Regions from separate parts of the Lysinibacillus sp. COL-1 genome, predicted to be linked through region 2. Evidence: predicted binding sites of a transcription regulator. Region 2 holds the regulator's gene; the other holds the start of a gene.
What was found. The regulator CtsR, encoded in region 2, represses protease genes until heat stress. The targets are predictions, from matches to a motif close to ATGGTCAATAAAGGTCAAACA.
Positions count from the first base shown of each region.

Region 1: AC6BKE_RS10725 (ATP-dependent Clp protease ATP-binding subunit) is a predicted target of CtsR. The motif match lies at 2,816-2,836, and genes of this name have one in related genera.

Region 1 covers NZ_JCAWSJ010000004.1:512,595-516,926, reverse strand. Annotated here, with positions in the region: gene AC6BKE_RS10730 (YjzD family protein) at 382-576, shown strand; gene AC6BKE_RS10725 (ATP-dependent Clp protease ATP-binding subunit) at 626-2,752, opposite strand; gene AC6BKE_RS10720 (Crp/Fnr family transcriptional regulator) at 3,022-3,708, shown strand; gene AC6BKE_RS10715 (metal-sulfur cluster assembly factor) at 4,216-4,332, opposite strand, start outside.
Region 2 covers NZ_JCAWSJ010000002.1:237,092-241,423, reverse strand. Annotated here, with positions in the region: gene AC6BKE_RS01735 (globin-coupled sensor protein) at 1-259, opposite strand, end outside; gene AC6BKE_RS01730 (hypothetical protein) at 543-752, shown strand; gene corA (magnesium/cobalt transporter CorA) at 803-1,765, opposite strand; gene AC6BKE_RS01720 (class I SAM-dependent methyltransferase) at 1,803-2,486, opposite strand; gene AC6BKE_RS01715 (DUF4870 domain-containing protein) at 2,611-2,916, shown strand; gene AC6BKE_RS01710 (CtsR family transcriptional regulator) at 3,182-3,652, shown strand; gene AC6BKE_RS01705 (UvrB/UvrC motif-containing protein) at 3,666-4,208, shown strand; gene mcsB (protein-arginine kinase McsB) at 4,205-4,332, shown strand, end outside.

The DNA of each region.
Region 1 (4,332 bases), on a different contig from region 2:
TCTACGTCATAGTACTGTTCACCTTTTTATGAGCGGAGTGTCTTACTTAGGGGCGCTTTCTACTAGCTCTGAGCCAAGTCCCTACTATAATTAGAGCGCTTCTTCACTCGTTACGAGCAAAAACCCTAATCGAGACAAATTCCCCTGACTCTTCTTCATTACAAAGCACACACTAACTTCCTATCATTAAACATCTGCATACCTTCTGCAAATCAAATGCTACGATATACCGTTGAATATAAATTGCAGATCCTCGTATTTGTTGTGACAAATTCGCCATGTTTCACATAAAAGGTTCATTTTTTTTCGATTTATGTTATGATATGATAATGAATATGAGTAAAACCTTATAATGAAAAAAGTTCGGTTGAGGTGAAATTAATGCAATATATCGTAACGTTCATATGGTCATTCCTACTAGTTTCTATGTTAAACTACGTAGTCAGCTCTGTACTTGGTGTACCATTTGATTTTAAAACAGGGGCAATCGTTTCTGTTGTATTCTCCATTCTAATCTTTATTATTGGAGCAATCATTCCAAACGACCCTACACCAGAAGCTGCAGACCATCATTAATTTATCTAGAAAAAACCTGTTCAGCATATTGCCGAACAGGTTTTTTCTGTTATTTTTCCACAACACATTGACCATCACGCATTTTCACATGCAAAGTTTCTCCTGGTAAAACCTCACCACGAAGCAGTTCTCTAGCTACTGCTGTTTCGATATGTCGTTGTACAAAGCGTTTTAATGGTCTCGCTCCAAACTGAGCATCCGCTCCTTGCTGTACTACCCAATCAATAACCTCTTGCTCGACAGATAAAGTAATTTCCTGTTCTGCCACACGTTTAATCAGTTGCTCTACGTACTTCCAAGCAATCGCAGTAAAATGCTTTGTAGATAAAGCATGGAAAAAGATAATGTCATCCATACGGTTTAATAATTCTGGTTTAAAATGTTGGCGTAGGGCCGCCATGACTAAGTCTTCAACAGCATTATCGCCTTCTTTTGCCTCCATTAAATAACTAGAGCCAATATTGGATGTTAGAATGACCACTGTATTTGTAAAATTCACCATACGTCCCTGACTATCTGTAATGCGGCCATCATCTAAAATTTGTAATAAAATATTCGCCACATCTGGATGTGCTTTTTCAATTTCATCTAGGAGGACCACGGAATATGGATTTCGGCGTACAGCCTCTGTTAATTGTCCGCCCTCCTCATAACCTACATAGCCTGGAGGAGCACCAACGAGACGAGACACACTATGTTTCTCCATGTATTCACTCATATCAATTCGAATAAAGTGATCTTCTGCATCAAATAACTGCGCAGCAAGTGCCTTAGCAAGCTCAGTTTTACCAACACCTGTTGGACCTAAGAATAAAAAGCTCCCAATCGGACGATGTGGATCTTTAATACCTGCACGTGCACGCCATACAGCTTCTGTTACTAATTGTACTGCTGTGTCTTGACCGACTACTCTTTCATGTAATGTATCCTTTAATCGTAGAAGTTTTTCACGCTCTCCTTCTACTAATTTTGTTACAGGAATTCCTGTCCAGCGGGAAACGATCGCAGCAATTTCATCTGCCGTTACTTCTTCACGTAAAATGCGGGATTCTGCCCCATTTTCTAACTGTTTTTCGAGTTCCTGAATTTCCTTTTCTAATGTTGGGATTTTGCCATGGCGTAATTCCGCAGCTTTATTTAAATCATATTTACTTTCTGCTTCATCTAAATCACGACGGTATTTATCTAATGTTTCCCGTTTTTTCTGAATGTCGTGTAACATTTCTTTTTCTGCTTCCCATTGTTGGCGCATGCCCTCTGAGGATTCTTTTAATTTTGTTAATTCCTCACGCAATTGCTCTAGACGTTTTTTACTTGCCTCGTCCTTTTCCTTACGTAATGCCTGTTCTTCAATCTCAAGCTGCATAATGCGACGTGTCACTGCGTCTAATTCCTGTGGCATCGAATCAATTTCTGTACGAATCATCGCACAAGCCTCATCAATTAAATCAATTGCCTTATCAGGTAAAAATCGCTCTGTAATATATCGGTTGGACAGTTCTGCTGCCGCAACAATTGCTCTGTCATGAATTCGTACTGCATGATGTAATTCAAAGCGTTCTTTTAAGCCCCGTAAAATGGAAACCGTATCCTCAATCGAAGGCTCACGTACAAGAACTTGCTGGAATCGTCGCTCTAAAGCAGGATCTTTTTCAATGTACATACGATACTCATCTAGTGTTGTAGCACCAATACAATGTAGTTCACCGCGTGCAAGCATAGGCTTGAGCATATTCCCTGCATCCATAGCACCGTCTGTTTTGCCTGCGCCGACGATGGTATGAATTTCATCAATAAATAAAATGATTTGTCCTTCTGAATCTTTCACCTCTTTTAACACACCTTTTAAGCGCTCTTCAAATTGGCCACGATAGCTTGCCCCTGCGATTAAAGCACTCATATCTAGCTCATATAACACACATTCTTTCAAGCCCTCTGGCACATCGCCTTTCACAATACGCTGTGCTAAACCCTCAACAATCGCTGTTTTACCAACTCCTGGTTCACCAATTAATACAGGATTATTTTTCGTTTTGCGTGTTAAAATACGAATGACATTTCGAATTTCCTCATCACGCCCGATAACTGGGTCCATTTTGCCGTTTTTAACTTCTTCAATCAAATTTCGTCCAAATTGCTCTAGTGGTTTTTTGTTATCTGTTTGTTGAAATTGCATAGCTAGCACTCCTTTACCATCATGTTTCTTATCATTGTTATACCCATTCTTGTTCTTTTAAAAAGTTTGACCTTTTTTGACTAACTTTATTTTACATCAATCGACATTGCTTCGCAAAGAAATCGCACTAAAATTTTTTCACGGATTATGGAAATTTACGTTATAATAATGGTATGTTTCTATGTTTTAGTATCGAAAAATCCACTATCCTTTTGTAATAATTGCCGTTTATTACAAAAAGAAAGCGATGTGTTGGAGATATGGTTTTAATGGATAATATGTTTGAAAAAATGAAGGATCTATTTCAAAAGCATGGTGTTTTTATCAAAGTGAATAAAGGAAATAAAATTTTTCTAGAGGGTGAACGGGCAAAAGAAATTTATTACATCCAATCTGGTGTGATTTCGATAAGCCAAGAAACCGAAACTGGCAAGGAATTAACTATTCGTATTTGTGGTCCTGACAGTATAATTGGAGAGGGGTCATTATTTTGTAACCTAGTCTATAATTCCATGACTGCAAAGGTATTAGAGCCTTCTACGATGTATGTGTTAAGTCGTAAATCATTGGAGCATTTACTAGAAGATCAGCCTACTGTTATGGTGGAATATATAAAGTGGTTGCAAACAGAAAACTTAAAGCATCAAAGTCGTTTGCGTGATTTAGTGTTAAATGGTAAAAAAGGTGCTTTATTTTCAACGCTCATTCGGCTTTCCAATACGTATGGTAAACCTTTAGAAAATGGCTCAATTTTTATTGATTTCCAGCTAACAAATACGGAAATTGCGAATTTGTGTGCAACAAGTCGTGAAATGATTAATCGTATGTTGAATGATTTAAAAAAACACGATATTATCACTTTTGATAAAGGCTTTATTACAATTCATGATTTACAATTTTTAAAAAATGAAATTGCTTGTGAAAATTGTCCATTACAAATATGCCGTATCGATTAATTTCGTTACAAACGAAATCCCTGCCTATAAAATATAGCAGGGATTTTATCGTGTTTAAAAACAAAACCATCCATAGCATTTTTGTGAAGGGTGAAAATGGATTTCCGTTGCAGGCTACTTGCTTTCCTGTGGGCGAGCGCCGAGCCGCTTCCTCCGTGCAGGGGCTCGCCTGTCTCGCTATCCCACGGGAGTCAAGTAGCCTTCCACTCCAATCCATAAAAATGTTTCTGTTTAGCAAGGTTTTCAAATAAAGTGAAGGTATTCATTACTCTTTATGGATGGTGTTGTCACTCATCACCTCTCCACATTGAAAATAAGAGTCTATCCTTTTACCACATGGGTGATTGGAGCAGCGGCTTATCGGACGCCCCCTGGAAAGGACGCTGGCGGAACGGAAATCAACCCCTCGCCTTGCTAAAGGTTCTTTTTCTACTATGAACATCATCTTTTTTCAACAACATGAAATCCCTGCCTATAAAATAAGCAGGGATTTTTAATGTTGCAATTTTAGCGTACGCCTAATGCCATTTTTGCATAGCGTGACATTTTGTCTTTTGACCAAGGTGGATTCCATACAATGTTAACATTTGTACTTTTCACTTCTGGAAGTTCCCCTAATGCCGT
Region 2 (4,332 bases):
TTCTATTAATAATATCGATTAGATCTTGGCTCAAACTAATGGCAGCATAAAATTGCTCCACCATTGCAGGGATGAGATCCTTTGCAAGCGGTTGTAGTTGTTTAATGATTGCTAAATCGTCTACTGTTAAATTTAAAAGTTGCAATTGTTTTTGAAGATTCGGGTAGTTCGATACATCTAGTCGAACATCATTCTTAAAATTTTCAGGTGTTAATGTAATTGAATAGTTAGCACTACTGTTTTTGGAAAACCAACTCATTATTATTTGCTCCATTCCTAATATCCATAATAAATTGTAAGTAAAAAAGCCTTTTGAAATTTGTTAGGTTTGTAAATTTGATAAATAATTGGTATTAAATCTATTTTACTATTATTTGCTGAATATTTGGTTAAAAATTTGGTTATTTCTTTATTTTTTTACTTTATTGTCAGTTCAATTAGTGAAGCGAAGTAAATTTGAATTTAAAATAGGAAACCTGTAAAATACGAACTGTTTAGCAAGATAGAGACTGTACGTAAAAAGGGAGTAGAGGAGGTATTATATGGAGAAAAAGCGTTTTAAATTTGTCATCCCAGTCATGGTTATTGTCGCAATTGGCTCTGTTTATATGTTACGAAACTATTATGCTGAGGTACCCTCTGTTGAGCGATTATTAATTACAATCTGTGCAACTTTGGGATCAGGCGTACTAGCATACTTTTTATTTCCGCAGCAAGGTGATAATAAAATTGATGACAGGGGACCCTATTAACTTCTTGAAAAAGGAGACTGCTCGTTTCATGACAAAACGAGCAGCTTTTTTTATGGTTTAAATAATTTAAACCAGCCTTTATGTTTAAAGATAGCTAGCATAAAGATCGCAATAATAATCATGGAGCCTAGTACAATAAAATAGCTGTAATGGCCATGAAGCTCAGGCATGTTATCAAAGTTCATGCCATATACACCAGCAATAAAAGTAAGCGGGATAAAGATAGTTGATACAATGGTTAAAGTCATCATAATACCGTTCATGCGACTTGAGCTCATAGCCATATAGCTATCACGCATATCCGCTGTCAGTTCTCGATTGGATTCAACCATTTCAGTTAGTTTAATGAGATGGTCATAAATATCTCCGAAATAAGCTCTTTCTGATTTGTTTAAAGAAAAACGGTAAGAATTAAGAATTCGATATAAAAGATCTCGCATCGGTAAAATAGTGCGTCTTAGGTCAAGTAAGTCACTACGGAATTCGAAGACAATCTTCATGGCATTTACGTTGCTTTGGTATGTAAGTTCGCCTTCAAGTGCATTAAGATGATCTTCAATTTTATAAACAAGAGGGAAATAGCTATCCACGATTTTATCAATTGTTTGATATGTTAAATAAACCGTTCCCCGTTCCCAATTCTTTGGTTGGCTTGCTAGTATCTTTTGTACCTTATCTATTTCAGGAACAGGGTTTTTATGGAACGTCACAATAAATTTATTGGAGGCAAAAATATTAACCTCTTCTGCAGCAAGGTTCTCTTCATTTACTCGATGAATAACAAAGAAATGAAAATCATCATAGAAATCGAGCTTTGGGCGCTGTAATCGCATTAAGCAATCTTCAATAGCAAGCGGATGGAAATGGAAAAATGTATCTAATAATGATTCTTCTTCGGCTGTAGGGCAATTAAAATCAACCCAATACCATTCAAATTCTTGCTGATGTATAACTTCCAATGGAAAATCTTTTAGTAATTGTTGTTGTTTTGTAATACCAATGGTGCTTATCACGGTTTTCACCTCAAATTATTTACTACAAAATATTTATTTAGTGCCCCTCTTTAAAGCATACCCAACCAGCAAATAAAGTAGTGGCAAAAAATCTAGAAGGTTTTGTAAAGCCCGCCTTTTGTAGCAGTGTTAAAATATCCTCTTCACGCATAAACGAAAGGGAGCGAATGGATTTTTCCATCTCTGCTACATCAGATGCAGAAAGCTTTGTATGTTGTAGCCAATAGGAACGCCATAAATCAAATTGTAGTTCAGTTTCTAAAGAGCCGGGCTGACCATATTTCGAGACAAGGACAAACGGTGCTCCAGGCTTTAAATGTCTTGCGATTTCTTCTAATGTAGATAGCTTTTCTTCATAACCCAGAATAAAATGCAGAACGAGAACACAACTTGCTGCATCGTATTTTATGGAGGGTAATTGAGTACCTAGTATTGTTCCTTGGTGGAAAGACAGCGTATTGGGTAGAGTGTGTAGACGTTCCTTTGCTATGCTGAGCATGGACTCTGATGGATCAATACCTGTGAATGACCAGTCGGGCCTTCCATCTGCAAGCTGTAAAATTTCATTGCCGCTTCCTGCACCCACAATTAACATATCAGCTTTATCTGGGAGTGTAGAATGATAAAAGGTTTGTATTAAACGTAGCATGGCATCATAGCTTGGCAATGTACGACGAATACCCTTTTCATATTCGTTTGCTAATGTGTTGTTAAATTCCATCTCTCATCACAGCCTTCCAAAAAAATTTTAATAAATCTTATTTAATGTGAAACTATTACGGGTATAGTTCCGTAAATAGTAGTACATAAAACATAGACAAAGTACAAAGAAAGGGTTGATATATATGGAGACTAAATGGTCTAAAGTAATCATACACGCAAGTGCATTTTTTGCGCCATGGTTAGTACCTATTATTTTCTTCTTAATTAGTTCGGATGAGGAAGTGAAGGCGATTTCTATTCAAGCATTGCTCTTCCAAATTGTTATGGGTATTTTAATCGCTATCTCAGTTGTTTTAAGTTTTGTTCTTATTGGGTTACCGTTTTTAATCATTTTCGGCATCATGTTATTTGTTGTACCAATTATCGGTATCGTAAAAGCATTGTCTGATGAGCCTTGGCGTTATCCAATTGTTGGTCGTTGGGTATAATTTTCATAGACGCAAGTATATGCTAGTTGCATATGCTTGCGTTTTTTCTATGACTAATAAGGGTACATTAGGTATATGAGCAAATTATAACCCGCGCAGTTTTAACTGAAAAAGTGCTGTTTTTCGTACTAAAATAGGCATTTTAAGACTTTTCACTTTTCTATGGGCGAAATCATTGCAATTTTTTTGAAGCGTTTTGTATAATATACTAAAAGAAAGTCAAAGATAGTCAAAGTCAGTGAAGCAAGCGAGGTGTATTCCTAAAATGCGTAATATATCAGACATCATAGAAGGTTACTTAAAGCAAGTACTTGAATTAGGTGGAGAAGGGCATATTGAAATTAAACGGAGTGAGATTGCTGATAAATTTCAATGTGTGCCATCACAAATAAATTATGTAATTAATACAAGATTTACTGCCGAGCGAGGTTACCTTGTTGAGAGCAAACGTGGTGGTGGTGGGTACATACGAATTTTACGTGTCCGCGCGCATTCACAGATTGATTTAATCGACGATGTTCTCAGACAAATAGAAGGTGGAGCATCTCAAACGATGGCAGAAGATTTAGTATATCGGCTCATCGATGAGCAGGTAATTTCAAAACGAGAAGCGAAATTAATGTTAGCAGCAATTGATCGCTCCACAATCGATTTACATCTCCCTTTAAGAGATACTATTCGAGCAAAGATCTTGCGAGCAATGCTGACAACAATCAAATATGAACAGCAAAAATAGTGAGGTGATGGAAATGATATGCGAACATTGTAAACAACGTAATGCGACAGTTACAGTAACACAAGTTCAAAATGGGCAAAAGGTGGAGCACCATTATTGTGACGTCTGCGCCTCACAGTTCCATCCATTTCATGCAGAGTTTAAACAAGAGCCAGTGTCTATTCAACAGCTATTGTCGAACTGGTTCGGCTCGCCTACATGGCAAAAGGTGGGGGAAAAACAACAAGTTCAACCACAACAGCAAACATGCCCACAATGTGGATTTTCGTATAAACAATTTTTAAAAGAAGGTAAATTTGGATGCCCGAGCTGTTATGACACCTTTAGTGAGCATTTGCCTAAGCTCTTTAATCGCATACAGGCAGGCCCTCAACACATTGGTAAAATGCCTGGTGCTCGTAGTAATGTGTATGTCATTAAAAAGCAAATAGAGGATATCCGCAAGCGTATGAAGGCCGCTGTAGCAGAAGAACAATTTGAGGAGGCGGCGAAGCTCCGTGACGAAGTTAAAGAGCTAGAGAAGCATCTACAATTTGAAGGTGGTGATGTGTCATGATGATTGATTCATTTTTAGAGCGTGCGACCCCAACGTGGATGCATATCAAGGATGATTATTCAGATATTGTCATTAGTACACGTATTCGCCTTGCTCGAAATTTAGATGGCTATCGATTTCCATT